3 regions of the Mesorhizobium sp. LjNodule214 genome follow, and region 2 is predicted to be linked to each of the others. Evidence: predicted binding sites of a transcription regulator. Region 2 holds the regulator's gene; each other region holds the start of a gene.
What was found. Region 2 encodes PhoB, which activates phosphate uptake and scavenging genes when phosphate is short. Its sites were predicted from a motif close to TGTCATNNANCTGTCAT; they were not measured.

Region 1 (10,161 bases), on a different contig from region 2:
GCGAGGCGCGCGAGCGCTTCGGAGGCGGCGTGCCGGCCTCGGGCCGCAAGGCCTCGGCGGCCGTCTTCGGCACGATCGGACTGGATGCGGCCTGCTGCTGTCCGAATTCTCCGCCGCCCGAATTTGTGTTCATAGCGCCCTACCATCTGTCATTTCGACGAATCCCCTGGGGCAGAGTAGGGGCGAATATGGCAAAAATGACGACAGGGTGCGGGGACGCCTGCCGGCCGGCCGTTCAGCCATTGTAGCTTTGGAAGACGAGCGAGGCGTTGGTGCCGCCAAAACCGAAGGAATTGGACAGCGCCACGTCGATCTGTCTGGAACGCGGCGTGTTCGGCACCAGGTCGATCGCCGTCTCGCGTTCCGGGTTGTCGAGATTGATGGTGGCCGGCGCGATGTTGTCGCGGATGGCGAGGATCGAAAAGATCGCCTCAGCCGCACCCGCTGCACCCAGCAGATGGCCGATCGACGACTTGGTCGACGACATCGAGATCTTCGACGCCGCGTTGCCGACCAGCCGCTCGACCGCGCCGAGCTCGATCGTGTCGGCCATCGTCGAGGTGCCGTGCGCGTTGATGTAGTCGACGTCGGCGGGCGACAGCTTGGCCCGGTTCAGCGCCGCCGTCATGCAGCGGAAGGCGCCGTCGCCATCTTCGGCGGGCGCGGTGATGTGGTAGGCGTCGCCGGTCAGGCCGTAGCCGGTGACCTCGGCGTAGATTTTCGCGCCGCGCGCCTTGGCGTGTTCGAGCTCTTCGAGAACGACAACGCCGGCGCCCTCGCCCATGACGAAGCCGTCGCGGTCGCGGTCATAGGGACGGGAGGCTTTTTCCGGCGTCTCGTTGCGCTCGGTCGACAGCGCCCGGCAGGCGGCGAAGCCGGCAAGCGAAAGCCGGGTCACCGGCGCCTCGGCGCCGCCGGCCAGCATCACATCGGCATCGCCGAAGATGATCAGCCGGGCAGCATCGCCGATGGCATGCGCGCCGGTCGAGCAAGCGGTGACGACGGCGTGGTTGGGGCCTTTCAGCCCGTGCCGGATCGACACCTGGCCTGACACAAGGTTGATGATGTTTCCCGGAATGAAGAACGGGCTGATGCGGCGCGGCCCGCGCTCGTGCAGGATCAGCGCGTTCTCGGCGATGCCCTCGAGGCCGCCGATGCCGGAGCCGATCATGACGCCCGTGGCGCAGCGCGCCTGCTCGGTCTGGGGCTCCCAGCCGGAATCCTTCAGCGCTTCGTCGGCGGCCGCGATCCCGTACAGGATGAAGTCGCCGATCTTGCGAAGTTCCTTCGGCTCGAGCACGGCTTCGGGATTGAGCGTGCCGTTGGAGCCGTCACCGCGCGGAATGACGTGGGCGATCTTGCAGGCAAGATCCTCCACTTCGAACTCGGTGACGCGCTTGGCGGCGCTGCGGCCGGTCAGCAGTTCCTTCCAGCTATGCTCGAAGCCCATGCCGAACGGCGAAACCAAGCCAAGGCCCGTGACGACGACACGCCTCATCGCAGGTCCTCCCCGGTAATGCCTGCGAAAAGCCTCAGGCCGAGGCCTTGTCGATGTACTTCACGGCATCGCCGACGGTCAGGATGGTCTCGGCCGCATCGTCCGGGATCTCGACGCCGAATTCTTCTTCGAAGGCCATGACGAGTTCGACCGTGTCGAGGCTGTCAGCGCCCAGATCGTCGATGAAGCTGGCCTGCTCCGTCACCTTGTCGGCGTCGACGCCAAGATGCTCGATGACGATCTTCTTGACGCGCTCTGCGGTGTCACTCATTTGGGGCATCCTCGTCTTTTGGTTGTCTGTCTTCGTTAGCGGGCGGAATGCCGCTAATCAAGCTGAAAGATGGTCCTGCCGAAACACAACAAACAGGACCGGTTTTTGCCCGAACCGCCGGGTTGCGGGCCGCATTACACGAAAAATGGCCGAGGTCCAAGCCGAAATGGGCCTTTTCACAACCCGCCGGACCTTGGTCCGTCAGATCATGGCCATGCCGCCATTCACATGAATGGTTTGGCCGGTCACATAGGCCGCTTCATTGGAGGCGAGATAGGCGACCGCAGAGGCGACCTCGGCGCTGGTGCCCATGCGCCGGGTCGGGATCGCCGCCATGATCGTCTCCTTCTGCTTGTCGTTGAGCTTGTCGGTCATGGCCGATTCGATGAAGCCCGGAGCGACGCAGTTGACGGTGATGTTGCGGGTGGCGATCTCCTGCGCCAGCGACTTGGAAAAGCCGATCATGCCGGCCTTGGAAGCGCAGTAGTTGGCCTGGCCCGGATTGCCTGTGACCCCGACCACCGAGGTGATGTTGACGATGCGGCCATGCCGGCGGCGCATCATCGGATGGGTGAGTTCGCGCGTCAGCCGGAAGGCAGCGGTGAGGTTGACCTCCAGCACCGCATCCCAGTCGGCATCCGACATGCGCACGAACAGGCCGTCCTTGGTGATGCCGGCATTGTTGACGAGGATGTCGACACCTTCGAGATCGGCCTCGGCCTTCTGGCCGAGCGCCTTGACCTCGTCGCGGTCGGACAGGTTGGCCGGAAACAGTTTGACCCGGTCACCGAGCTCAGCGGCCAGCGCCTCCAGCTTTTCGACGCGCGTGCCGTGCAGGCCGACGATGGCGCCCTGCGCATGCAGCACGCGGGCGATCGCCTCGCCGATGCCTCCGGTTGCGCCGGTGACGAGCGCCTTGCGGCCGGTCAGTTCGAACATTTTTGTCTCCTGAATCTCAGAGGACACCCTTCACATGGGTGGGGTCAAATCGCCAGTGGATTATGCAAGCGTCGCTAGCGCCGCCTCGACGTCGGCCGCCGTGCCGACGGCGGCGGTGGCGACATCGCGGTTGATGCGTCGCGCCAGTCCCGACAGCACCTTGCCGGCGCCGACTTCGTAGAGCGTCGCAACGCCGTTGGCACCGAACCATTCCACCGTTTCACGCCAGCGCACGCGGCCGGTCACCTGTTCGACCAGGCGGCGCGCGATCTCGTCGGGGTCGCTGGTCGGCGTGACTGTGACGTTGGAAACGACCGGTACCACCGGCGCGTTCTTCGCCACGCTGGCCAGCGCCTCGCGCATGATTTCGGCCGCCGGCGCCATCAGCGCGGAATGGAAGGGCGCCGAGACCTGCAGCATCAGCGCCCGCTTGGCGCCCTTTTCGGTGCAGAGTTTCGCCGCCAGCTCGACCGCGGCCCTGGCGCCTGAAATGACCAGCTGGCCGCCGCCATTGTCGTTGGCGACCTGGCAAACCGAGCCTTGAGCGGCTTCAGTGCAGGCGGCTTCGACATCTGCCTGTTCCAGCCCGATGATGGCCGCCATGGCGCCCTCGCCGGCCGGCACCGCCGCCTGCATGGCGTTGCCGCGCACGCGAAGCAGCCGCGCCGCATCGGCGACCGAAACGAAGCCGGCGGCGGCAAGGGCGGAATATTCGCCCAGCGAATGTCCGGCGACGTAAGACACCTTGTCCTTCAGCGAAAAGCCCCTCGCCTCCAGCGCCCGGATCGCGGCCAGCGACACCGCCATCAGCGCCGGCTGGGCGTTGGCGGTCAGCGTCAGCGTCTCTTCCGGACCCTCCCAGATCAGTTTCGACAGTTTTTCGCCGAGCGCGTCGTCGACCTGCTCGAAGACCTTGCGCGCCTCGGGAAAGGCATCCGCCAGGTCCTTGCCCATGCCGACAGCCTGGCTGCCCTGTCCCGGAAAGGTGAATGCGACGGCCATTTGGGCTTCTCCAGAGGCTGGTTTTCCCTGCCTGTGACGCAAGGCGGACGGCCAAGTCAAGCCCGCGGGCAGCGTTTCAGCCTTCGTTGCGGCCGGGAAAACCGACCGAGTCCCTGTTCCGAAAGCCTTTTTGGCGATCACACCTGATGAAAACCGCTCACGAATCGTTTGCTGGCTCTTCTTATTTTCGCCACAGCCGCTAGCTTTTGCATGACAGTTCTATGACAGATCAGTGACGCGAGTGGGAAAGACGCGTTGCGTGGCCGGGGGAAGTGAAGTGGCAAGGATCAGGAAGGGCGTGATCAAACCCGCGCCGCAGTTTCTGGAAGGCGATCCGTCCACCGGCTATCTGCCGGGGCGGAAGTGGCCCGTCGTCCGCTATGGCCTGATCAGCCTGCTCGCCTCCGCGATACTGGTTTTTGCCATCGAATGGATCGTGCGCGGCGACTTTTACGGCACGGTCGGCTTCTTCCTGCAACCCTTCAAACCGGGCTGGACCACCATCATCGTGTTCGCGCTGGTGCTGGTCGGCCTTGACGCCGTGCTCGGCCGCAGCCACCAGAGCCTGATGATCGTGGCGCCGCTGACGCTGGCGCTGGCCTTTGTCGGCCACCAGAAGTCGCACTATCTCGGCGACCCGCTCTATCCGACCGATTTTCTGTATTCACGCCAGATCATGTCGCTGATGCCACTTTTGGTGCGCGAGCGGCCGATGACTGCTCTCGCCATTGCGATCGGCATCATCGGCGGCCTGTCGTTGCTCGTCTATGGCTGGCGGCAGTGGCGGCGCCGGGTGCCGGTCCTCAGCCGCAAGGGGCGCCTTGCCAGGCTGACGCTGACCGTGCCGCTGCTTGCCTTCTTCGTCTCGATCATGGACTACGCCACCTTCTCGTGGACCCGCGACCGGCTGCAGATCATCCCGATCATGTGGGACCAGAAGGAAAACTACGCCTCCAACGGTTTCGCGCTGGCCTTCGCGCTCAACGTGCCGATGGCGCAAGTCTCGGCGCCGGCGGGCTATTCCGACAAGGCGATCGCGGCGATCGACAGGCCCGGGGTGACGACATCGGTGCCGGCCGACAAGCCCGACATCATCATCGTGATGAGCGAATCCTTCTGGGATTCGACCAAGCTGCCCGGTGTCACCATCACGCCGGATCCGATCCCCAATGTGCGGGCGCTGCGCTCGGGCTACATGTTCTCGCCCGAATTCGGCGGCATGACCGCAAACATCGAGTTCGAGGCGCTGACCGGCTTTTCCAACGCCTTCCTGCCGGCCGGCTCCATCCCCTACCAGCAATATGTGCGCTCGCCGACGCCCTCGCTGGCCACCTTCCTGAAGAGTGAAGGCTACAGGGCGCGCGCCATTCACCCCGGCACCAACTGGTTCTGGAACCGCGGCGCGGTCTATGCCGATTTCGGCTTCACCGACTTCCGCTCGGAGGAGACGCTGCCGCCGATGCAGAAGCGCGGGCCGCTGGCCTCCGACGCGGCGATGACCGACGAGATCATACGCGAAGCCGACGCCAGCGAAGACCCGGTCTTCCTCTTCGCCGTCAGCCTGCAGAACCACGGTCCCTACGAGCCGTATCGTTATTACAATCCGACCCACAAGGTGCAGGCGCCGATCAGCACATGGGCGCGGGAATCGCTGCTCAGCTTCGCCGAAGGCTCCGCCGATGCGGACCGCGGCCTCGAGCGCCTGATCGAATGGGCGAGGAAACGCGAGCGGCCGACGGTGATCGCCTTCTTCGGCGACCATCTGCCGCCGCTCGGACCGGTCTATGTCGAGACCGGCTTCATGAAGGACAATGTCGCACCGCGCAAGGAACCGGCCGACCAGATGCTGGAGCATCACCAGACGCCGCTGATCATCTGGTCGAACCGCACCGGCCCGGCCGAGGACATGGGCGCGGTCAGCCCGGCCTTCCTGCCCTACCACATCCTGACCACGGCGGGCATCACGCACCCCTATTACACCGGCTTCCTCGGCGCACTGCGCGAACGCTACCGCGTCGTCGACCGCAACCTGCTCTTGACGCCGGCCGGCGAGGCGACGCCCGACTGGGCGCGGCAGAAGAAGATCGACCCGGCGATCAACGATTTCCGCCTGCTGCAATACGACATGATGTTCGGCAAGCGCCGGGCAGCACCCGACTTCTTCCCCGAGACGGTCGACAACGCGGTCGCCCACACCAGTTGAGCCTGGTGTTCTTCGACCCTGCGACGCCAAGGACGGCGGTAGTGTCTCAGTTTTGAGATTTGCCCTACCGTCAATCGGCATCGACCTGTCGCATGGCGGGCCGAACTCCTGTATGCTTAGCCGAAAGAGGTGGAGGCTTCTTTCATGAAACGACACCTGACCGACGAGGAAAAGGCGCGCGTTCGCGACAGGCTGACGGCAGTCGAGGGCGCCAGGTACCCGGACCATATCGTTTCGGTCATGGTGAACAGCGAGACCGACGACAACGGCAATCCAGTATGGTCGGTCGTTAAATCATATGACGATAGGGAGGCTGCCTACGGGCACAGCGTGCTTATCAAGTGGCCGGGATGCACCTGGTAATGCTCTCTGGCCGACTATCTGATTTGGATTTCAGACTGAGACACTGCCCGGCCTTGCCTTCCCCGGGAATTGCTGTATAGACGCCCGCAATCTGCCGGTCCTTGCTGGGGGCTGAACGGAGGGCCGTTGCTTTTCTCGAAAAGCGGTGTGTGAAGCCAGAAGCGCTTCCGCCTCCCGTGTCTCCGCTCTCGACCGTCTCGAAATGCTCCTTTCTTCCCGCCCCCCTTTTACCGGGGATCAGCGGTCAGAGAAGTTGCAGAGGCTTTTGCCGCGAGGGTCCGGGAGAGAAACGAAGAAAGGCACTGATACACTATGGCTCTCTACGAACATGTGTTCCTTGCCCGGCAGGACCTCTCGCAGCAGCAGGTCGATGCGCTTGTCGAACAGTACAAGGGCGTCATCTCCGCCAATGGCGGGTCCGTCGGCCGGGTCGAGAACTGGGGACTGAAGTCCCTCACCTACCGGGTCAACAAGAACCGGAAGGCATACTACACGCTTATGGACCTCAACTGCCCGCCGGCAGCGCTCAACGAGATGGAGCGCCAGATGGGCCTGTCCGAGGACGTGCTGCGTTTCCTGACCGTCAAGGTCGAGGCGCATGAGGAAGGCCCGTCGGCCATGATGCAGAAGCGCGAAGAGCGCTCGGAACGCGGCGGCTTCGGCGACCGTGACCGTGGCGATCGTGGCCCGCGCTCGTTCGGCGACCGCGATCGCGGCGACCGTGGCGACCGTCCGCCGCGCTCGTTCGGCGACGCCGGTGGCGATCGTGGTCCGCGCCGTCCGCGCGAAGGTGTTGAAGGGGGTGCAGAATAATGGTCGACATCAATCAGATCCCGACCCGGCGCCCGTTCCACCGCCGCCGCAAGACCTGCCCGTTCTCCGGCGCCAACGCGCCCAAGATCGATTACAAGGACGTGCGCCTCTTGCAGCGCTACATTTCCGAGCGCGGCAAGATCGTGCCGTCGCGCATCACCGCCGTCAGCCAGAAGAAGCAGCGCGAACTCGCCAAGGCGATCAAGCGCGCCCGCTTCCTCGGTCTGCTGCCCTACGTGGTTCGCTAAGGCCTTTAGTTTGACCATGATCTTGTCCGAAAACCGGTATCCACTTTTCGGGATCATGGTCTAGCCAGCGGGCGGCTAGCCGCCCGCTTTTTCCCTACGGCGACGGGCGCCGCAGGGTTCGATCCAAAATCCCGAGTTGAGGTGAAAAGCCTCTAACTGCCGCGACAGGCAGGACAGCGACACCGGCGGTAAATCGCCCCTTTTGCTTCCTGACCTGTTCCAGAGAATTCGGCGTCTACGCCTAACCTTAAAGGAACAAAACCATGGAAGTCATTCTTCTCGAACGCGTTTCCCGCCTCGGCCAGATGGGCGATACCGTCAAGGTCAAGGACGGCTTTGCCCGCAATTTCCTGCTGCCGCAGGGCAAGGCGCTGCGCGCCAACGAAGCCAACAAGAAGAAGTTCGAGGGCCAGCGCGCCCAGCTCGAAGCCCGTAACCTCGAGCGCAAGTCGGAAGCCGCGCAGGTTGCCGAGAAGCTCGACGGCAAGAGCTTCATCGCCGTGCGTTCGGCCGGCGAGACCGGCCAGTTGTACGGTTCGGTGTCGACCCGCGACATCGCCGACCTGCTGACGGCCGAGGGCTTCTCGGTCAACCGCAACCAGATCCAGCTCAACCAGCCGATCAAGACCATCGGTGTGACCAATGTGGCGATCGCGCTGCATCCGGAAGTCGAGGTCACGATCACGCTCAACATCGCCCGCACGGCCGACGAAGCCGAACGCCAGGCCAAGGGCGAGACGCTGACCACCGCCGAAGCCATTTATGGCGAAGACATCAACGACAATGCGCGGCCGGAGAACTTCTTCGACCCGAACGCCGAGTTCGAAGGCGGCGAAGAGAACGCCTGATCACGCGCGACGGGCGCGCCCAGGCGGCGCTCCGTACGTTTTGTCGGCTTCCAGGATTTCTGGACCAATGCCCGGGCCTCGCGTCCGGGCTTTTTTGTGCCAAATGGAACTTTTCGAGCCCCTATATCTTGTTGCAGATTATAGCGTCGTGCGCCCTTTGGACGGGGAAAGGACGCTGTAGAAACTTTGTTTGGCGCATGATCCTTTCCGAGATCGGTGTCGATTTCGGGGTCATGCGCGAACAGCCTGTCTGACCGTGAGGGGACATTTGGTCATGAATATTCTGTTGAAGCGCGTTTTCGACGGTCTAGTGGGTACCGGCAATCTCAAGGTAACCGGCCCCAAGGGTTTAGCCGTGGTTTTCGGCGACGGCAGCGGCGAGCCGGTCCACATGCACATCAAGACCAGGCATGCCGAACGCGCCATCACCTTCGATCCGATGCTGGCGGTGCCGGAAGCCTACATGGACGGCGAGCTCGACATTCTCGAGGGCGGCGTGCTCGGCGTGATGCGCATCGCCTTCCAGAACATGGGCAGCGGCGGCATCGACGCCACCTGGTCGAAGGCGATCGAGGGCCTGCGCCATGCCTTCCGCCGCCTGCAGCAGATCAACACCGCCTCGCGCGCGCGCCGCAACGTGCAGCGCCACTATGATCTCTCGGGCGACCTCTACCGGCTCTTCCTCGACGAGGACATGCAATATTCCTGCGCCTATTTCGAGCAGCCCGACATGACGCTCGACGAGGCGCAGGCCGCCAAGAAGCGCCACATCGCCGCCAAGCTCAGGCTGAAGGCCGGCCAGACGGTGCTCGATATCGGTTCCGGCTGGGGCGGGCTCGGCCTTTATCTGGCGAAATCCTTCGACGTCGATGTGCAAGGTGTCACCCTGTCGACCGAACAGCACGGGGTCGCAACCGACCGCGCCCATGCGCAAGGGCTCCAGGACCGCGTCCATTTCGACCTGACAGACTATCGCGAACTCAACGAGCGCTTCGACCGCATCGTCTCGGTCGGCATGTTCGAACATGTCGGCGTCAACCACTACCGCACCTTCTTCGAAAAGTCGGCGACGCTTTTGAAGCCGGACGGCGTCATGCTGCTGCACACGATCGGCCGCTCCGGCGTGCCGTGGGCGACCAGCGCCTTCGTCCGCAAATACATCTTCCCAGGCGGCTACGTCCCGGCACTTTCCGAGGTCATGCCGGCGATCGAGAAGTCCGGCCTCGTCGTCACCGACGTCGAGATGCTCAGGCTGCACTATGCCGACACGCTGAAGCATTGGGGCCAGCGCTTCGCCGCCAACCGCGACAAGGCCAAGGCTATCTATGACGAGCGTTTCTGCCGCATGTGGGAGTTCTATCTGGCCGCCTCGGAAGCCGCTTTCCGCTGGCAGGACCTGGTGATCTTCCAGATCCAGCTCGCCAAGAGGAACGACACGCTGCCGATGACCCGCGACTATATGGGCAAATGCGAGAAGGCACTGGAAATGCGCGACATGGGGCACCGGCAGGAGGCGCCCGTCGCCAAGCCCACCCGCCGCCGCAAGGTTGCGGAAGGCGAGTAGCGCGCCGGCGACCCTTGGTCTTGCCATAGCCCTCCCAAGCATGAAAAAGGTCTCGTTACCGCGAGATCTTTTTCATGACCTACCTCATCTACATCGCTGCCGCGCTTGCCGAGATCGCCGGCTGCTTTTCGTTCTGGGCGTGGTGGCGGCTGGAGAGATCACCGCTGTGGCTGGCGCCCGGCCTCGTCTCGCTGGCGCTGTTCGGCTTCCTGTTGGCGCTGGTCGACACCAACGCCGCCGGCCGCGCCTATGCCGCTTATGGCGGCATCTACATCGCGGCGTCGCTCGGCTGGCTGTGGCTGGTGGAGGGGATGCGCCCCGACCGCTGGGATCTTGGCGGTGCCGCGCTCTGCATCATCGGCGCCTCGGTCATTCTTCTGGCGCCGAGGGGAGCCTGAGCCGTGGAACTGCC
Region 2 (10,161 bases):
GCTGAAGGTCGCCACCGTGGAAGGCGTCGTGCCTTCGACCGAGACGATCGCCAGCGGCAAGTACCCGGTTTCGCGCCCGCTGTTCTTCTACGTCAAGAAGGCGCATCTCGGCGTCGTTCCGGGCCTGAAGGAATATGTCGAATTCTTCCTCGACGACCAGATGGTCGGCCCGGAAAGCCCGCTCGCCGAATACGGCCTCGTGCCTGCTCCGGACGCCGAGCGTCAGGCCCAGCGCGACGCGTTCGCCGCCGGGAAGTCGATGTAATCTATCTTCCAGACCAGGGCGCGGACCAAGTCCGCGCCCTGGTTTTAACGCCTGCCGCATTGGCGCTGGCGACTAAGCTTCCCCGGGGGTGGGTCCATGTCGTCCTTGCTCGTACTGGCCATTATCGTTGCCATCGGCCTGGTTGCATTCTTCATCGGCCGGCAGCGTGCCTCCGCGCATGATAATGGTACGGTGAAGCCACATTCACGCGCCCACTATCACGGCTGGTGGGCTTTCCTGCTCGCCGTCCTGCCCGCCCTTTTGCTGCTTGCCGTCTGGACCATTGGCTCTTCCGTCTATCTCGACCGGCACATTCATGCCGCCCTGCCGGAGCGCACGGCCGACAGCAAGGTTGCCAGCGAGGCGCTTGATGTCAGCCTGGTGAAGAGCCTGGCCAAGGGCTTGCGCCAACTCGACGGCAGCACTGTGCTGCCCGCCACCTTTGCCGAGCTGCAGCCGCTGCTTGCTGCCAAGGGCGTGGCGCTGGCATCGGATACGCAGGACTACATGATCCCGATCGCCGTCGAGGCGAACAAGGTCCAGGGCATGCTCGGCCTGTTCGGCGCGGTCATCACGCTTGCTTTGTCGATTGCCGGCGCCCTTTATGCGCTGAGGCAGATCGCACCGCGGGCGCGCGCCAGGAACAATGTCGAGAAGCTGATGCTGTGGGGGCTGCTCGCCGCCTCGACCATCGCCATCCTGACCACAGTCGGCATCGTGCTGTCGATGCTGTTTCAGACGATCACCTTCTTCGAAAGCGTGTCGCCGATGAGCTTCTTCTTCGGCACCGTGTGGGATCCGCGCTTCGCTGCCGCGGGTTCGGGCGGCAGCCAGGGCCAGTTCGGCCTGATCCCGCTGCTCGCCGGCACGCTCTACATCGCTGCCGTCGCCCTGCTGGTGGCGGTGCCGGTCGGGCTGATGTCGGCGGTCTACATGGCCGAATACGCAACGCCCAAGGTGCGCGGGGTGGTCAAGCCGGCGCTTGAACTGCTCGCCGGTATCCCGACCATCGTCTACGGCATCTTTGCCGTGGTCACGCTCGGGCCGTTCCTGCGCGATCTCTCGGCGGCGCTGACCGGCGGCTCGCCCTTCATCCAGGGCCAGAGCATCTTCACCGCCGGCCTGGTCATGGGCGTCATGCTGATCCCGGTCGTGTCCTCGCTGTCCGACGACATCATCACCGCGGTGCCGCGCGCCATGCGCGACGGCTCGCTCGGTCTCGGCGCGACGCGCTCGGAAACGATCAAGCGGGTGATCCTGCCGGCGGCACTTCCCGGCATCGTCGGCGCCATCCTGCTGACCGCTTCGCGCGCCATCGGCGAGACGATGATCGTCGTGCTGGCGGCCGGCGTCGCCGCCAACCTCACCGTCAACCCGTTCGAAGCGATGACCACCATCACCGTCAAGATCGTCAACCAGCTTACCGGCGACCTTGAGTTCAATTCGCCGCAGACGCTGGTCGCCTTCGCGCTCGGCCTCACGCTGTTCGCGCTGACGCTGGTGATGAACATCGTCGCGCTGTACATCGTGCGCAAATACCGGGAGCAGTACGAATGACCGACATCCCCATGGATACGATGGTCCGGGCGGCGGCTCATCCGCGCCGCGACATCGGCCTCAAGGCCCGCTACGCCGCCGAACGCCGCTTCCGCATCTATGGCGCGCTGGCGATCTCGGTCGGCCTGGCGTTCCTCGCCATCATGCTGATCACCATCGTCTCGAAGGGCTACACCGCCTTCTGGCAGACGACGGTGACGCTGCCGATCAGCTTCGACGAGAAGCTGATCGATCCGTCCAACAAGCGCGCTACCGATCCGAGCGTGCTGATCAAGGCAAATTATCCCAAGCTCGCCGAACGCGCGCTGGTGGCCAAGCTCGGCATCGATCCCAGCAACAAGCCGATGGTCATGAAGCTCAAGGGCTTCCTGTCGGAAGGCGCCCGCGTCCAGCTGCGCGACATCGTCGCCGCCGACCCGTCGGTCATCGGCACGACGCGCGACGTCAACATCCTCGCCGCCGCCAATCTCGACTCCGCCTTCAAGGGCCAGATCGACCTCAGTGTCGAGGAGGCGCGCCGCAAGGTCTCGGACCAGCAGATCACGTGGATGAACAAGCTCAAGGCCGACGGGGCGATGGCCGAGCACTTCAACACCGGCCTGTTCTCCTATGGCGCCTCCAGCCGCCCGGAAACGTCGGGCATGGGGGTGGCGATCATCGGCTCGTTCTACATGATGGTGATCGTGCTGCTCTTGGCGCTGCCGATCGGCGTCGCCGCCTCGATCTATCTTGAGGAATTCGCCAAGAAGAACCGCCTCACCGACCTGATCGAAGTCAACATCAACAATCTGGCAGCGGTGCCGTCGATCGTTTTCGGCCTGCTCGGGCTTGCCGTGTTCATCAACTTCCTCGGCATGCCGCGTTCGGCCGCTTTCGTCGGCGGCCTGGTGCTGACGCTGATGACGCTGCCGACGATCATCATCGCCACGCGCGCCGCCCTTGCCGCGGTGCCGCCGTCGATCCGCTCGGCAGCACTCGGCCTCGGCGCGTCCAAGATGCAGATGGTGTTCCAGCATATCCTGCCGCTCGCCGCCCCCGGCATCCTCACTGGCACCATCATCGGGCTGGCGCGTGCGCTGGGCGAGACCGCGCCGCTGCTGCTGATCGGCATGGTCGCCTTCGTCGCCGACTATCCGAAGACGCCTTTCGATCCGGCGACGGCGCTGCCGGTGCAGATCTACATGTGGGCCAACGAGGCCGAACGCGCCTTCGTCGAGCGCATGTCGGGCGCCATCATCATCCTGCTCGTCTTCCTCATGGCCATGAACATCACAGCGATCGTGCTGCGGCGCCGCTTCGAACGGCGCTGGTAAAAGAAGGCATCTGGTATGAACATCATGACCGAACAGTCCCTCGAAAACGCAGTGGGCGACAAGATGAACGCCAAGTCGAACGAAGTGATCAAGATGCGCGGCGACAAGGTCGGCGTGTTCTATGGCGACAAGCAGGCGCTGTTCGACGTTAATCTCGACGTCCGCCTCAACCAGGTGACGGCGCTGATCGGCCCTTCCGGCTGCGGCAAGTCGACCTTCCTGCGCTGCCTCAACCGCATGAACGACACCATCGACTCGGCGCGGGTGACCGGCAAGATCACGCTGGACGAAGAGGACATCTACGACAAGAACATCGATGTCGTCGAACTCAGGGCCCGCGTCGGCATGGTGTTCCAGAAGCCCAACCCGTTCCCGAAGTCGATCTACGAGAACGTCGCCTACGGCCCGCGCATCCACGGGCTGGCCAAGCGCAAGGCCGACATGGACCAGATCGTCGAATCGAGCCTGAAGAAGGCGGCGATCTGGAACGAGGTGAAGGATCGCCTGCAAGAGCCCGGCACCGGCCTTTCCGGCGGCCAGCAGCAGCGCCTGTGCATCGCGCGTGCCATCGCCGTGTCGCCGGAAGTGATCCTGATGGACGAGCCCTGCTCGGCGCTCGACCCGATCGCCACGGCTCGCGTCGAGGAGCTGATCGACGAGCTGCGCCAGAATTACACGATCGTCATCGTCACGCACTCGATGCAGCAGGCGGCGCGCGTGTCGCAGCGCACGGCCATGTTCCACCTCGGCTATCTGGTCGAGGAGGGCGCCACCGACAAGATGTTCACCAACCCCGACGACAAGCGCACGCAGGACTACATCACCGGCCGGTTCGGCTGAGCGGTCCGGCGGCAACTTTCAGGCACGAGGACAGGATCATGGGTGAACATCATACCGTCGCCTCTTTCGACGAGGATCTCGGGGCGATCAGTAAGCTGATCTCCGACATGGGCGAACTGGCCGGCTCGATGGTCGGCGGGGCAACCCGTGCATTGCTGACATCGGACAATGCGCTGGCGCAGCGCGTCGTCTCAGACGACGCCATCATGGATGCGCGCCAGCGCGAGCTGGACGACCGCGCCATCACGCTGATCGCCAAGCGCCAGCCGATGGCCAACGATCTGCGCGCTGTGGTCGGTTCGATCCGCATGGCCGGCGATCTCGAACGCATCGGCGACCTTGCCAAGAACATCGCCAAGCGCGTCGGCACCGTCGGCCTCAGCGTCACGCCGCGCGACCTCTCGCACACCATCGATGTGATGGCGCAGCTGGTGCTGGTCCAGGTGCAAGGGGTGATCGAGCAATACGCCGCCGCCGACGCTGCGGCACTCGCCAAGCTTCGGAACGACGACGAGCGCATCGACGTCAAGTACACGTCGGTGTTCCGCGAGCTGCTGACCTACATGATGGAGGATCCGCGCAACATCACGGCCTGCACGCATCTGCTGTTTTGCGCCAAGAATCTGGAGCGCATCGGCGACCATGTCACCAACATTGCCGAGAACGCCTACTACGTTCTGACCGGCTCGCAATTGCCCGCCAATCGTCCCAAACAGGACGAGACGGCGATGTCCGCACCGGCGGCATGACAGGGGTAACCGACCGATGATCGCGCCACGCATCATGGTGGTGGAGGACGAGGAGCCGCTGGGGGTGCTGCTCCGCTACAATCTGGAATCCGAAGGCTACCAGGTCGAGGTGGTGACGCGCGGCGACGAGGCCGAGATCCGCCTACAGGAGAATGTGCCCGATCTTCTGGTGCTCGACTGGATGGTGCCGGCGGTTTCCGGCATCGAGCTTTGCCGGCGCCTGAGGATGCGGCCCGAGACCGAGCGGCTGCCGATCATCATGCTGACGGCGCGTGGCGAAGAGAGCGACCGCGTGCGGGGCCTCTCCACCGGCGCCGACGACTATCTGGTCAAGCCGTTCTCGACGCCGGAATTCATGGCCAGGGTCAAGGCGCTGCTGCGCCGCGCCAAGCCGGAAGTGCTGTCCAGCATGCTCAAGGTCGGCGACATAGTGCTCGACCGCGAGTCGCACCGGGTCTACCGCAAGAAGAGCGAGATCAGGCTCGGGCCGACCGAGTTCCGGCTGCTCGAATTCATGATGCGGCATCCGGGCCGGGTGTTTTCGCGCAGCCAGTTGCTCGACAATGTCTGGGGCGAGACGATTTATATCGACGAGCGCACGGTCGACGTGCATGTCGGCCGGCTGCGCAAGGCGGTCAACAATGGCCGCATGCCCGACGTCATCCGCACCATCCGCGGCGCAGGCTACGCGATCCGGGAAGATTAGGACCCTTCCATCCCGACAGATCGGGATTCACGCGCTACTTTCTAAGCGAGACAGTACAGCCCACAGAGCATCGAACTCGGGTTTGGTGGTCTCGCGGGTTTGCGCGCCATCTGGGTCGTCGACCTCTCCCACCGGCGGCAGCTCCCCTTCGGGCAAGTGATCGCCGTCGAGGCCGCCGGGATAGGCGAGGAGCACGCGACCATCTGCGTAAATGTGCATTGCCCGACAGCCAAGATTTCCGGCGTCGCATTCGAAGTAGGACACGACGGGAAGATCAGTTTCACGGGACGAGACATCGGCGCAAGAAAGCCAACGGACTGGCGGGCCGAAGTCCGGCAGGTAATATGTCACGCCATGCCGGTTACGGTAGCTCTTCATCATAGACGCTCACGATTGGGGTCTGACGTTTCAGGCAACGCTCTTGCCGGCGACCGTTCGCTGCTGGACGCCCGGCGCAAAAATCTCCTGGTCGACGAAGCCGAGCGCGCGCATGGCGCAGCCCTCGCGGATCAGCGGCAACTCATTCGGCTCGGTGTCGAAGGAGATCGATTTCGAGTGCTGGCCGCCGGCAGTCTGGGCAATCGCCTCGCGCAGCGCCGGTTCGATCAGATCGAAGGCGGCGGCGCCGACGCCGACCATGGCGACCGGTGCCGGGTCGATCAGTGCGAACAGGCTGCCAAGGCCGAAGCCGAGCGCCTCGCCGGCCTTGCGATAGGCTTCGCGCTCCGGGCCGTCGGTCTCGCGCGCCCGCGCGGCGAGCGCGCGCATGTCGGCATCGCCGACATCGACCGGTTCGGCATCCTCGCTCATCATCCTGGCGTTGCGCCAGATGGCATAGTTGCCGGCATAGGCCTCGACGCAGCCGCGCCGTCCGCAGCGGCAGAGCGCACCGCCCGGCCGGTGGATCATGTGGCCGAACTCGCCGCCGGACGAATGAGTGCCGGTGAACAGTTCGCCCTTCAGCACCAGCCCCATGCCGATGCCGTGCGAGAGCAGGATGGCGATGAAATCGTCGCGGTAGCGGTCGGGATCGCGCCATTGCAGCGCCACCGCCATCATGTTGCAGTCGTTTTCCATGGTGGCGGGAATGCCGAATTCGCCTTCCAGAATGTCGGCAAAGGGGATGTCGGTCAGCGACGTGATCGGCGACCACAGCATGGCGCGGGCATGGGTGTCGGTGATGCCCTGGATGCCCATCGCGATGCGGGCGACGCTGCGCACATCGAGGTCCGGATCCTCGAACCGGCGCCGGACTATTGCCGTGCATTCGCCGATCAGCTCGTCGCGCGGCATGGTCAGCGTGTCGAGGCGGCGCTGTTCCTCGGCAATGACCTGTCCGGCATAATCGATGACGGCGACGGAGAGGAAGTTCAGCGACAGCACCACGGTCATCACCGCCGTGGCTTCCGGATTGAGGCCGAGGCCGACCTGCGGCCGGCCGCGCTTCAGTGAAGCCGTCTCGCTCGGCTTGCTCTCAGTGAGGATGCCTTCCTGGATCAGGTCTGACGAGATCGCCGAAATGGTCGAATGGCTGAGGCCGGTAGTCGCGGCGATCTCGGTCCGTGACGGCTGGCCGGCCCGGCGCACGGCCGAAATCACCATCGCCCGGTTGCGCCGGCGTAGATCGTCGTGGCGGATTCCAACCGACATGGCCTGCGTTCCTCCCTGCCGCCGCAGCCTTTCGTGACGTCGAAGGCCGTCGACGCGCTCATCGAATATTGGCAGAAGTGGGAAGCCCTGTCATTTATTTATTCCGAGACTCGAAAAAAAGTCGCCGACCCATCAAAATCCATCAGAATCGATGTTGACAGCGCTTTGTCGTTGCATCAGTGTTTTTTCGAGGCTCGAAAAAATAGAGCCTTGTGCCGACCTTCGGGTCAGTTTTGTCGCGCCGCGCGCGGCGCAGGGAGGATATCATGAAGAAATTTGCAGTCGCCATGCTGGCGGGTGTCGCCATGTCGCTGACACTGGCGTCGGTCGCGCAGGCGAAGGACAAGGTCATTGGCGTGTCATGGTCGAACTTCCAGGAAGAGCGCTGGAAGACCGACGAGGCGGCAATGAAGGCGGCGATCGAGGCTGCCGGCGACAAGTACATTTCCGCCGACGCGCAGTCCAATCCCGGCAAGCAGCTGACCGACGTCGAAAGCCTGATCTCGCAGGGTGCGAATGCGCTGATCGTGCTGGCGCAGGACGCCTCGGCCATCGGGCCGGCGGTGCAGAAGGCGCTTGACGAAGGCATTCCGGTCGTCGGCTACGACCGACTGATCGAGAACAAGGACGTCTTCTACCTGACCTTCGACAACAAGGAAGTCGGCCGCATGCAGGCCCGCGAAGTGTTCAAGGTCAAGCCGGAGGGCAACTATGTCTTCATCAAGGGTTCGGGCGCCGATCCGAACGCCGATTTCCTGTTCGCCGGCTCCATGGAAGTGCTGAAGGAAGCCATCGACGGCGGCAAGATCAAGAATGTCGGCGAGGCCTATACGGACGGCTGGCTGCCGGCCAATGCGCAGAAGAACATGGAACAGTTCCTGACTGCCAACGACAACAAGGTCGATGCGGTGGTGGCGGCCAATGACGGCACCGCCGGCGGTGTCGTTGCCGCTCTGACGGCGCAGGGGCTGGCCGGAACCGTTCCGGTCTCGGGCCAGGACGGCGACCACGCCGCGCTGAACCGCATCGCGCTTGGCACGCAGACCGTGTCGGTGTGGAAGGACGCGCGCGAGCTCGGCAAGAACGCCGCCGAGATCGCCTCGCAGCTGGCCGACGGAAAGCAGATGACCGATATCGCCGGCGTCAAGGACTTCACCACGCCGGGCGGCAACACCGTCAAGTCGCTGTTCCTGACGCCGGTCGCGATCACCAAGGACAACCTCAATGTCGTCATCGACGCCGGCTGGATCAAGAAGGACGAGGTCTGCGCTGGTGTCGCCGCGGGCAGCGTCGCGGCCTGCAACTAAAGCCGGCCGATACCGGTAGCGAGTTCGGCGCCGCGGCCCTAAAGCCGCGGCGTTTCTCAAAGGGGCTTTCCGCTTCAATTGAGCCGGGAAAGCCAATAGCATCGTGTTCCGGCAACCGCGCCAGACGGCAGACCGGTGGGAGGACATCATGACCGATACGGCTTCCAACACGCCGGTCGCCAATGCGACCGCGGATCGGGCGCGGGCTGCCGAGCTCAGCGCCGTTGGACGTTTCCTCAAGGCGACCGAACTCGACACGCGCATGCTCGGCATGGTCGGCGCGCTGCTGGTCATCTGGATCGGCATCCACCTCCTGTCGGGCGGACTTTTCCTGACGCCGCGCAATCTGTGGAACCTGTCGGTGCAGACCTCGTCGGTGGCGATCATGGCGACCGGCATGGTGCTGGTCATCGTCATGCGCAACATCGACCTTTCGGTCGGCTCCGTCGAAGGTGTGATCGGCATGATCATGGGCGTGGCGCAGGCCGAATTCCTCATTCGCGTCATCGGCTTCCAGCTCGGCAATCCCTGGCTCTGGATCATCGCACTCGCCGTCGGCGTGGCGCTCGGCCTTTTGATCGGCGCGTTCCAGGGCTTCATCATCGCCTATATGGAGGTGCCGGCCTTCATCGTGACACTGGGCGGCCTGCTGGTCTGGCGCGGCATGGCGTGGCTGATCACCAGCGGCCGCACGGTCGCGCCGCTCGACGCCACCTTCCAGCTGATGGGCGGCGGCCCGCGCGGTTCCATTGGCGCCACCGCCAGCTGGATCGTCGGTGTCGTGGCTTGCGCGGCAGTCGCCTTCGCGCTGCTCAACGGCCGCTCGCAGCGCAAACGGTTCAACTTCCCGCTGCGCCCGGTGTGGGCAGAGACATTCCTCGGCGTGGTCGCCTGCGCCGCCATCCTTGGCGCGGTGTGGATTGCCAATTCCTATCCATGGCCGGTCGGCATCGTGCGCCAGTACGCGCAGCAGAACGGCATCACCATTCCCGAAGGCGGCCTGTTCATCGCCCATGGCATCGCGATCCCGGTGCTGATGGCGGTCGCGGTCGGCATCGTCATGACCTTCATCACCAGGCGGACCCGGTTCGGCCGTTATGTCTTCGCCATCGGCGGCAATCCGGAAGCGGCGGAACTAGCCGGCATCAACACCCGCTGGGTAACGATGAAGGTGTTCATGATCATGGGCGTGCTGGCTGCGATCAGCGCAGCGATCTCGTCGGCGCGCCTCAACGCCTCGACCAATGCGCTGGGCACGCTGGACGAGCTTCTGGTCATTGCCGCCGCCGTCATCGGCGGCACGTCGCTGGCCGGCGGCTCCGGAACCGTGCTTGGCGCCATGCTCGGCGCGCTGCTGATGCAGTCGCTGCAGTCCGGCATGGTGCTGCTCGGCATCGACTCGCCGCTGCAGAGCATCGTCGTCGGTGCCGTGCTGGTCGTCGCCGTCTGGCTCGACACCGTCTATCGCAAGCGAGTCTGAGGAGGACGCGGCCATGGAAAAGACTACTGCCACGGGCACCCCGCTGATCGACATGCGCAACATCTCGATCGCCTTCGGCGGTATTCGCGCCGTCGATGATGCGTCGATCGATCTCTTCCCGGGCGAAGTGGTGGCGCTGCTCGGCCATAACGGCGCCGGCAAGTCGACGCTGATCAAGATCCTGTCCGGCGCCTACAAGCGCGATGCGGGCCAGATCTTCGTCAACGGCGTGGAGGCTTCGATCTTCAACCCGCGCGACGCCAAGAAATACGGCATCGAGACGATCTACCAGAC
Region 3 (10,161 bases), on a different contig from region 2:
GAACGGGTCGTGCTGCGCGAGGTGACGGTCGGCGACTTCTCGTATTTCGAGCGCCATGCGGAAGCGATCTACACGACGATCGGCAAGTTCTGCTCGATTGCCGCCAACAGCCGCATCAATGCACTGGAACATCCAATCGAGCGGCTGACACAGCACAAGGTCAGCTACCGGCCGAACGAGTATTTCCGCTGGCTGGGCGTCGACGCGGGCTTCCGTGAGCGGCGGCAGGCAAAGTCAGTCAGCATCGGCCACGATGTCTGGATCGGCCACGGCGCGGTGATCATGCCGGGAGTGACGATCGGCAATGGCGCCATTGTCGGCGCCAACGCGGTGGTGACGCGCGATGTGCCGGCCTATGCGATCGTCGCAGGCGTTCCGGCGAAACCGCTGCGCCAGCGCTTCGCCCCCGGCATTGCGGCGCGGATCGAACGCCTGGCATGGTGGGACTGGGCGCCGGAGAGGCTCGCCCGGGCCGTGCCCGACATGCAGGTTTTGCCGATCGAGGCCTTCCTCGACCGCTGGGAAAACGACGCGCCTTGATGCTGGGGAATTAAACCCCTTCCGCCATGCGGGGGTGGCGCAGCGGAAGGGGCAGGAGGTAAACCCGCCGTAAGGCGGAAGGAACAGGCTTGCGACCTGCACCGGCACTATGGCAACAAACCCATAAGGTGGTTTTTCCCGGAGCCACGCTTTGCGCGTGTATCCGATTGTGGCCGGCGAAATGGCGCTGGGTGGGAACCGGAACAGCCGCCGTTAGTTTCTGATTGCGCAATGAATTCCGTCTCCAGCCGAACTCATGTCGCCAATCGTCGAGGTCTTTGGATGATCGAGAAGCTTTTCACCCGGATCGCCAACACGGTCGCGCATCTTGCCGGGCTGCCGCTGACATTTGCCGCCTGCTGCCTGATCATCGTCGCCTGGGCGGTGACCGGGCCGATCTTCGGCTTTTCCGACACCTGGCAGCTGATCATCAACACCGGCACCACGATCATCACCTTCCTGATGGTGTTCCTGATCCAGAACACCCAGAACCGCGACGGCGCGGCGATCCAGGCCAAGCTTGACGAACTGATCCGGGTCGGCCGGGCTCACAACACCTTCATCGGTATCGAGCATCTGACCGAATCGGAGGTCGAGGAAATCCGCGCCAAATGCGAACAGGCGGCAAAGCGGCATGACCGCAAAATCGCCGACATGGCCGCCAAGAAGGCGGTGGCCCAGAAGCGCGGCGCCAAAAGCCAGGCGGCGTGAACGTCAATCGTTCATGAATGCCGCGAAGGCGTCCTTGTGATCCGGGTGCCAGCGCGACAGAGCGGGGCGGTTTTCGATGATGTCGCCGATCGCCCAGGCCATGCGCTTTTCATCCGTCGGCCGCGCGACTTCGTTGTCGGGACAGAGGATGTAAAAGTCGCCGCGCTTGAGCGATGCCAGCATGAAATCGATGACCTGCTCGCCGGTCCAGGCGCCGGCCGGTTTTTCCACCGCGCCTTCGGTCAGGCCGGTAAAAGTAAAGCCGGGGATGAGCAGATGGGCCGAGAGCTTGGCGCCCGACTCATTGCGCAAGGCATGCGCGACGCCCTCGGTGAAAGTCTTCAGGCCTGATTTGGAGACGTTGTAGGCGAGGTTGCCGGGCGGCGTGGTTATGCCCTGTTTGGAGCCGGTGTTGACGATCAGGCCAGGCTTGCCCGATGCCAGCATGGTCGGCGCAAATGCCTCGACGCCATGGACGACGCCCCAGAAATTGATGTCGAGCAGCCGCTTCCAGGCATCGCGGTTTTCCCAGGGTTTTCCCGGATTGTCGCCGACGCCGGCATTGTTCATCAACAGCGACACGCCGCCGAAGACATCGAGCGCCTTCTGCGCCAGCCGGTCGACCTCGTCCGCCTTCGCGACGTCGGTGGCGACGGCGAGCACGGCATCCGCGCCGGCGATCGCGGCAACCGCGCGGGCGGCAGCGTCGAGGCGAGCGCCGCCGATGTCGGCCAGCACGATCTTCATGCCCATCGACGCCAGCCGCTTGGCCGCGGCAAGGCCGATGCCGCTGGCACTGCCGGTGATGACGGCGACATTGCCGGAGGCGAGGGCGGGCAAAGCGGTTTGGATTTCGGCGTCGCTGGTCATGATTTTGTCCTTGTTCGGGGTTGCGCCGAACTTAGCGTCCGATGCGGCCCAGGCAAGCCTTTTGCGGCGTCTTCGGGTTGACCACATCGGCACGCGCTGCGCATGTTGCGCGAACTGAGGAAGGATTTGCCGATTGACCGACTGGATCGAGATCCTGAAGGAGCAGACCGCCACCGGCGACCAGATGGGCCGCGAAGTGCCGCAGATGCTTGCCAATCCCGACATCAGCGAGGCGCAGGTGAAGACGCTGTTTTCGGCGCTGGAAAAACAGGCCGAGTTCGTCGAAAAACTGCGCATGGCGCTGGAAAAATTCGGCCATGATTTCCCGATCATCAAGGCGGCCGAACGGCTGGAGGAGCGCTATGCCGATCTTGCCGCGTCGGTCGCCGAAAAGCTGAAGGCGATGCGAAAATAGCGGCGGCTATTTTTCGATCAGCCTTTCGAAGCGCCTGTCCGGCACGAACCAGATCACCGCCACCGCCACGTAGATGGCGACGCCGATCCATTGATTGACGAAGGTAAGCAGCACGCCGGCGATGTAGAGCGCCAGCGAGATCTTGCCCTTGCTGTCGTGGCCGACTGCTTTTGCGAAGGTCGTATCGGCGCCGTGCAGGTGGCGCAGCTTGATGACGAGAATGGTGTAGGCGACCGCACAAAGCGCAAGGTCGAGGCCATAGACGGCGACAGGCACCGGCGCGAAGTGGTTCTCGCCCATGAACGCCGTCGTCACCGGCATCAGCGACAGCCAGAACAGAAGGTTGAGATTGGCCCACAGCACAAGGCCATCGACGCGCTGCACGGTGTGGAACATGTTGTGCAGGTTGTTCCAGTAGATGCCGACATTGATGAAGGACAGCACATAGCTGAAGAAGACAGGCCACAAAGGCGCCAGGACGGAGAAATCCTCGCCATGCGGCACCTTCAGCTCCAGCACCATGATGGTGATGATGATGGCGACGACGCCATCGGTGAACGCTTCGACTCGTCCCTTGCCCATGATTCCTCCCCTGCAGACTGGCGGAAGTTACGAGAGGATTTGGCCGAGCGCCATACTGCCAAAATTGTCAGGAGCGCGTTCGGCAACCGGAACGGCCATCCCCAAATAGGCGTTAGGCGAGTATCCCCCAAAAAGCAAAAGTAGAGGTCGAAATGACCATCGACGCTGAAACCATGACGAGAGACAACGAACTCGGCGGTGGCGCTGCAATCGCCGCTGTCGCTGCAATGATCGCGGTGCTTTTCGCTGGCAGCACGGCACTGACGCCGCTTTACGTCATCTACAAGCAAGCCTTCGGTTTCTCGCAGATCACGCTGACGCTGGTTTACGCCGTCTATGTGGTCGGCAATCTCGGAGCACTGCTGATGTTCGGACGATTGTCCGACGTCATTGGCCGCCGTCCTGCCGCGCTGGCGTCAATGGCGATTGCGGTGGTCAGCGCATCGTTGTTTTTGTTCGCCGAGAATGTCGCCTGGCTCGATGTGGCCCGGATCCTGAGCGGCCTCGGCGTAGGCATCGGCGCAGGAACCGGCACTGCCTGGCTCGCCGAGATGGTCGAAAGCGAGGACAAGTCGCGCGCCGCCATCATTGCTACCAGCACCAATTTCGTCGGGCTCGGGCTTGGCGCGCTGGTATCGGGCTTGCTGGCCGAATACGCACCCTGGCCACTGCGGCTGACATTCGCCGTCTATCTCGCCGTGCTTGTCGTGGTCTCGGCGCTGATCTGGCGCACGCGCGAGACCGTGGCGCGGCCGGGTCGGCTGGCCGATGTTTCGATGCGGCCTCGACTTTCCATCCCTGGTGATTTCCGCGCGGCTTTCGTGGCGCCCGCCGTGACCGGCTTCGGCGCCATGGCGTTGGTCGGCTTCTACGCGGCGTTGGCGCCTAGTATCCTGGCGCAGCAACTGCATGTGACCAGCCACGCGGAAGCCGGCGCGCTGTTCTTCGAATTGTCGATCGTGACCGCCGCGACCATTGTGGCGACGGCGCGGCTGCCGAGCCGCGCCAGCATGCTGGCGGCCCTGGTGCTGATGGTGCCGACGGTTGTGCTGGTGGTGGCGGCGCAGATACTTGCTTCCATGGCTGTGATGATCGCCGGAACCGCCCTGTGCGGCGTGGCGGCAGCGCTCGGCTATCGGGGCGGCCTGCAAGTGGTGAACCAGATCGCGCCGGCCGACCGTCGCGCCGAAGTGGTGTCGGCCTTCTTCGTCTGCTGCTTCTGCGGCAACGCATTGCCGGTCATCGGCATCGGCCTTCTGTCAAGCTGGACAAGTTCCACGACGGCAAGCCTCGCCTTCGCAGGCATGATCACCCTCTTCTCATTGGTGGCGTTGGGGTTTGGCGCAAAATACGCACGCTGAGCATCAACCGTTCGGCGTCTCTGGTGCCATGTTTGCGCGCTGGCGCGGCACGCCGAGGCCGGTGTCCGGCGGTTCGCCAGCGGCCGGCCTGTTCTCGATCATGTGCATGGTGCGCCAGCCGCCGAAGCGGTAATAGGCGGCGGCGAGCGCCAGCGAGGTGATCGAGCCGGCCGGAAAGCTCCACCACAGCGCTTCCTCGCCGATCACGCTTCGGAAGAAGTAGGCAAAGCCGGTGCGCACGATCAGCACCGAGATCACCAGGATGATCAGCGGCGGCATCACCGCACCGGTGGCGCGCACGGTGGCGAACAGCACGATGGTGACGCCGAAAAGGATGAACGACCAGGACGCGACATTGTTGATGTGGGCGGCGATGTCGATGGCCGCGCTGTCGGTGCTGAGGAACAGGCCGAGGATCGAGCGGTCGAACAGGAACAGCAGGTAGACCAGCGCGCCGGTCAGCACGAGGTTGAAGCCGACGCCGGAGGCGGCGATCCGGCCGATGCGATCCCAGCGCCCGGCGCCGACATTTTGCGCCGCCATCGAAGACACGGCGGCGCCGATGGCCAAAGCCGGCATCTGGATATAGGTCCAGAGCTGCGCGGCGATACCGTAGGCGGCGGCAACCCGCGAGCCGTATGAATTGACGATGCCCATCACTGTCAGCGCGGCGGCCGAGATAACGATCATCTGCAGGCCCATCGGCACGCCCTTGAAGACGACGATCCTGAGCAGCGCCGGATCCGGCCGTAGCAAAGCGAGGTTGGCGCCGGCGAGTCTCAGCGGATGCTTGCGGGCATAGAGCACGACGAGGATGGCGATCACGCTCACCGTCTGGCCGATCAGCGTCGCCGTGGCCGAGCCGGCGATGCCGAGTTCGGGGAGGGGGCCGATGCCGCGGATGAGCAGCGGGTTCAAGACGATGTCGAGCACGACGGCCAGCACCATGAAGAAGAACGGCGTGCGCGAATCGCCGGCGCCGCGCAGCACCGTAATGACGAAGGACAAGAGGTTCATCATCGGCACGGCAACGAAGATGATGCGCAGGTAGGATCGGGCGAGCGGCAGGGCGTCGGCCGGCGTGCCCAGCGTGTTGAGGATAGCGTCGACCCAGATCCAGCCGCAGACAGCTAACAGCACCGAGACGAGGAAGAAGAAGGTGGCGCTGGTGCCGACAATGCGCCGCGCTTCAGGCAGGTCGCGGGCGCCGACCGATTGCGCGACCAGGATGGTCGCCGCCATGCCGATGCCGAACACGGTGCCGAGGATCAGGAACAGCACCAGATTGGCATTGGAGGTGGCGGTCAGCGCCGCTTCGCCGAGGAAGCGGCCGACCCAGACGGCGTTGATCGAGCCGTTGAGCGATTGCAGCACGTTGGAGCCGAGCACCGGCAGGGCGAACAAGAGCAGCGTGCGCGGGATCGGGCCGCTGGTGAGATCGGCAGGGCGCCGGCGCGTGGGTATTTTTTCGTCCATGGCTGGCAACTCGGCGAAGGCATATCAGGGGCCGGTCCGCGACGATTGCCGATTCAACGGGACAGGTCGATGGGGCGCCGGAAAAGGTTGGCCTAAGGTCTTCTGGCGTGCCTCGATCTAATCATGTTCTCAAAGCTTCCGGAATGGGATACTGATCCTTGTGGCGTGGGGCCGCATCCTTACCAGACGTTATGGATAAGCCGGGGGGGTCATGTCCGAAAGTCCGCAGTTTTTTGAGTGCCTGAACCGGCGCTCGTTTCTCGGTGCATCCGCTTTGGGCGCGGCCTCCGTGGCTCTTTCGGCGTGCACCACGACGGACGTGGTCACGCCGCCAGTGCCAGCGGCGCCGCCGCCGAGCGACTCGGCTTTCGGCGCTGCCACAAACATGTATGCGGCGCGCGTCGACGAGGGCTATCAACTGCCGGCGATCCCGGTGGCCAAGCTCGATCCGAAGTTCGTGCGCCAGATCGTGCCCGACCCGACCGGAGAAAAACCCGGCACGATCGTCGTCGATACCTCCGAGCATTTTCTCTATCTGGTGCGCGATGGCGGCACGGCGATCCGCTACGGCGTCAGCCTCGGCAAGGCCGGTTTCGGATGGACCGGCAGTGCCGTGGTTCAGGCGAGGAAGAAGTGGCCGGTCTGGACGCCGCCGCCGGAAATGATCCAGCGCCGACCGGAACTGGCGAAATACAAGGACGGCATGCCGCCTGGCCCGCAGAGCCCGCTGGGCGCGCGTGCGCTGTATCTGTTCCGCGACGGCAAGGACACGATGTACCGGCTGCACGGCACGCCGGAGTGGGATTCCATCGGCAAGAACGCCTCGTCCGGCTGTGTGCGCTTCATGAACCAGGACATCATCGACCTCTACAGCCGGGTCAACGGCGTCGCGCAGGTCTACGTGCGCCCGAACCTGTCGGCCGCCGGGAAGATGACGGCAGTGTCGAACAGGACGGCCGAGCCGATCGATGCCGGTGTGCCAAGGGACGCGGAGATATTGAAGTAGGTGCCTTCACAGCATTGCCGACGTCGACAAACGACTTGAAGGCGGACGCGCTGATCGCGTCCGCCTTCAAGGATGCAGCTAGTTCGTGGCGAGGTTCGGCAGCGTGACCTGATAAACCAGGAACATGGTGTCGACGTCGGCGCCGTCCTCGGCCTTGTAGGGCGCGCCGACCTGGAAGCCGTCCTGGGTCATGAAGTCGTTGTCGTTGGCGACGAACAGGAAATAGTCGTCGGGCAGCTTTGGATCGAGAACGCTGACCAGCGACATCGCCTCCCACTTTTCCGAGAGGTTGTTCTTGTCGTTGGGCTTGCCATTGTGCAGGCCGAAGCGGCCGAGCTCGGCCTTGTCGTTCAGGTCGATGAACGGCGTCAGCTTGGCCGGCGTCACCGACGGGTCGAGCACGCCCTTGGGCGCCACCGGCTTGTCGGCGGCGTCGAACGGGCCGCCGGCGATGTCGGTTGCCGCCGAAAGATCGACGACATTGATCCTGCGCAGAAGCGACTCATCGCCCTTCACGCCCTGGCCGTTGCCGCTGTCGCGCGTCAGCATCAGGAAGGTCTTGTCCGACAGCGCGACGATCTCGCTCTGCGCCGCCACCTTGGTCTTGTCCTTGGCGTCCTTGAACACCGGCAGCGGCACGATGTATTCGTGCGCCAGCTTGAGGTGGGCGAGGTCGGAGGCGTCATAGACCAGCGCCCTGGTGTTCTGGCGCGTCGAACCGGAATCGCCGCCATCCTGGCGCGGCGCGGACTGCAGCACGGCGATCAGGAACTTGCCGTCCGGCGTCATCGCCATGCCTTCGAGGCCCTGGTTGTTCTGGCGGCCGGTCTCGGGATCCTTCGGATCGGGCTCGGCGGCACCAGGGCCGGGATTGTCCGAGGCGAAATTCGGCGCGCCGTGACGCATCGGCACGAGTGCGGCGGGCGGCTGCGTCGCCGATAGCAGATGGCCGTCGGCCGAGAAGCGGTAGATGTTCGGGCCGTATTCGTCGGAGATGAACATGGTGCCGTCGGGCAGGTGCACGATCGCTTCATTGTCCAGCGCCAGCTTGCCATTGTCGGCCTGCGGCAGGATCGGCATGTCGCCGGCGGCGGGACGCACGCCGTTAAGCGGGTCGAGGCCGGTGGCATCGGCGCCCTTGTCGTCGGTCAGCAGCATCGAGTCGGCGAGCGTCGCCTTGACGCCGGACTGTTCCTGGCCGGCGGCAGGTGCCGCGCCGGGTGCGGTCGGGGCAAGCTCGATGGAAATGGTGTTGAGGCGTGGCCGGTAGTCGGTGGTGCCGACGACGTTGTAGCCGCGGTCCGGCAGCAGCCAGAGCGAACCCTTGTAGCCGGTCGCGTCATGGGTCCAGCCCTTGACGTCGATCGACATGCCGGAGCCGGAGCCGAAGGTCTCGCCGAACTTGTCCTTCAGGTTGGCCGGCATGCGGCCGACGCCGACCAAGCCCTTGTTGACATAGGCGACGCCTTCGGCGAGCGCCGGCGTCAAGGCGGTGAACAGAGCGAGTGCCGCGCCGAGCGCGACGGTTCGGTTGAGATGTTTCATGGATATCCCCTTGTGACAAAGCAGCCCGGAGCAGGCGTCGCATCGGCGCCAGCACCTTTCCGCCAAGCGGTCTAGGACGCGAACATGATACTTGCGTGACAGGGCGGGGGCGCGCCTCTTCCTTCTCGCACAGAAGAAAGAGGCGTCCAGTTAGTCACTCTCCCGCGCAATCAACTCCAGCGGCCAGACCTCGCGCATGATGCGTGGGCCTTCCTCACCGGCGAAGGCGGGGAGCGAGGCCAGCAGCATTTCGGCCAGCCTTTGTCCCATCGGCTCCAGCGACGGGCGGAAGCCGGTCAGCGCCGGTGAGAAATAGCGGCAGAGCGGGGTGTCGACGATGACGATCACGGCGATGTCGTGGCCGGGCCTGATGCCCATCTCGGCCATCGCCTTGCAGCCGCCGAGCGCCATGGCGTCATTGTTGAAGATGATGGCGGTGGGCCGGTCCTTTGCGAGCATCACGCGCGGCGTCACCGAATAGCCGCCGGCCTCGTTGATGAAGCCGTCGGCGATCAGGTTGGGATCGACCTCGATGCCGTGCCGGCGCAAGGCCTTGCGGTAGCCGGCGAGGAACAAATGGCCGAAATTGAGGTCGAGGGACGGGCGGATGGCGGCGATGCGGCGGTGGCCGCGCGCGACCAGCCGGTCGACGGCATCGGCGCCGGCCTTTTCGAAGTCGAGGTCGAGCGAGGGATAGGCCGTGCCGCCGGAGCGGCTGCGCCCGAGCGTGGCGAACGGGAAGCCGGCCTCGGTCAGATAGTCGATGCGCTCGTCCTCACGCCGCGTCCAGGCCAGCACCACCGCGTCGGCACGGCGTGTCTCGACGACGCGGCGCAGACGCTCCTGCTGATAGTCGCCCGGCGCGCCCATCACCACGATGAGGTCGAGGCCGCTCTCGGCGAGCCTGGCCTGCAGGCCGGTGAGGAACGGAATGAAGAAGGGCTCGCCATACTGCTGGTCGCCCGGATGCGGCTGCAGCATGAAGGCAATCGAATGAGTCGAGCCGCGGCGCAGACTGCGGCCGGACTGGTTCGGCGAATAGTTCAGCTTCTTGGCCGCTTCGAGCACGCGCTGGCGCGTGTCGGCATTGACGTCGGCGCGGCCGTTGAGTGCTCGCGACACGGTGCCGATCGAAATGTTCAGGTGACGTGCAAGGTCGTGGATGCTGGACGCCAAAGACTTTCTCCCCCGACCTTCGCTAGCATTGGCCGGTGCTGAGGCCAAGGCGATAAGACTATTTTCGCGAGCGGCCAATTGACATTCTACTCCATCGGGTGTGTTGTCGTAAACGTTTACGGAAAAACGTTTACGGTGATGTCGTGGATGCCGTGGCTTCGGTCAGGAGGGACCGAACGGGAGGAGGAGCGCTGGATGATGAATGTCGTCCTCGTCGGCTGTGGCGCGATGAGCAAGCACTGGCTCGATGCCGTAGGGCAGATCGACGGGCTCGCGATTGTCGGCCTTGTCGATCTCGACGCCGAGCGGGCGAAGGCGAGGGCGCGCGAGTACGAACTCACCGGTGCCGTCATCGGGATCAGCCTCGACGCTGTGCTCGATCAGACCAGGCCCGACGCGGTGTTCGACGTCGTGGTACCCGCTGCCCGGCGCGAGGTTGCGCTATCCGCCTTTGCGCATAATTGCCATCTCTTGACCGA

Region 1: a site for PhoB is predicted at 3,921-3,937, ahead of ACSQ3Z_RS35920 (LTA synthase family protein). Genes of this name have one in related genera too.
Region 3: a site for PhoB is predicted at 8,591-8,607, ahead of ACSQ3Z_RS16930 (esterase-like activity of phytase family protein). Genes of this name have one in related genera too.

What each region holds. Positions count from the first base shown of each region.
Region 1 is NZ_CAXUPE020000007.1:949-11,109, reverse strand. Features, by position in the region: gene mltG (endolytic transglycosylase MltG) at 1-133, opposite strand, end outside; gene fabF (beta-ketoacyl-ACP synthase II) at 236-1,498, opposite strand; gene ACSQ3Z_RS35935 (acyl carrier protein) at 1,533-1,769, opposite strand; gene fabG (3-oxoacyl-[acyl-carrier-protein] reductase) at 1,971-2,708, opposite strand; gene fabD (ACP S-malonyltransferase) at 2,769-3,710, opposite strand; gene ACSQ3Z_RS35920 (LTA synthase family protein) at 3,988-5,913, shown strand; gene ACSQ3Z_RS35915 (hypothetical protein) at 6,058-6,276, shown strand; gene rpsF (30S ribosomal protein S6) at 6,589-7,089, shown strand; gene rpsR (30S ribosomal protein S18) at 7,089-7,337, shown strand; gene rplI (50S ribosomal protein L9) at 7,601-8,185, shown strand; gene ACSQ3Z_RS35895 (class I SAM-dependent methyltransferase) at 8,460-9,749, shown strand; gene ACSQ3Z_RS35890 (YnfA family protein) at 9,824-10,147, shown strand; partial or broken gene ACSQ3Z_RS35885 (small ribosomal subunit Rsm22 family protein) at 10,151-10,161, shown strand, end outside.
Region 2 is NZ_CAXUPE020000001.1:139,082-149,242, reverse strand. Features, by position in the region: gene ACSQ3Z_RS00650 (PstS family phosphate ABC transporter substrate-binding protein) at 1-265, shown strand, start outside; gene pstC (phosphate ABC transporter permease subunit PstC) at 362-1,822, shown strand; gene pstA (phosphate ABC transporter permease PstA) at 1,819-3,135, shown strand; gene pstB (phosphate ABC transporter ATP-binding protein PstB) at 3,151-3,975, shown strand; gene phoU (phosphate signaling complex protein PhoU) at 4,014-4,724, shown strand; gene phoB (phosphate regulon transcriptional regulator PhoB) at 4,741-5,430, shown strand; gene ACSQ3Z_RS00620 (hypothetical protein) at 5,458-5,811, opposite strand; gene ACSQ3Z_RS00615 (ROK family protein) at 5,839-7,080, opposite strand; gene xylF (D-xylose ABC transporter substrate-binding protein) at 7,347-8,387, shown strand; gene ACSQ3Z_RS00605 (sugar ABC transporter permease) at 8,536-9,867, shown strand; gene ACSQ3Z_RS00600 (ATP-binding cassette domain-containing protein) at 9,881-10,161, shown strand, end outside.
Region 3 is NZ_CAXUPE020000002.1:612,380-622,540, reverse strand. Features, by position in the region: gene ACSQ3Z_RS16970 (DapH/DapD/GlmU-related protein) at 1-540, shown strand, start outside; gene ACSQ3Z_RS16965 (low affinity iron permease family protein) at 823-1,251, shown strand; gene ACSQ3Z_RS16960 (SDR family NAD(P)-dependent oxidoreductase) at 1,255-2,121, opposite strand; gene ACSQ3Z_RS16955 (hypothetical protein) at 2,255-2,536, shown strand; gene ACSQ3Z_RS16950 (TMEM175 family protein) at 2,543-3,118, opposite strand; gene ACSQ3Z_RS16945 (MFS transporter) at 3,271-4,479, shown strand; gene ACSQ3Z_RS16940 (MATE family efflux transporter) at 4,483-5,955, opposite strand; gene ACSQ3Z_RS16935 (L,D-transpeptidase) at 6,167-6,961, shown strand; gene ACSQ3Z_RS16930 (esterase-like activity of phytase family protein) at 7,040-8,506, opposite strand; gene ACSQ3Z_RS16925 (LacI family DNA-binding transcriptional regulator) at 8,657-9,682, opposite strand; gene ACSQ3Z_RS16920 (Gfo/Idh/MocA family protein) at 9,878-10,161, shown strand, end outside.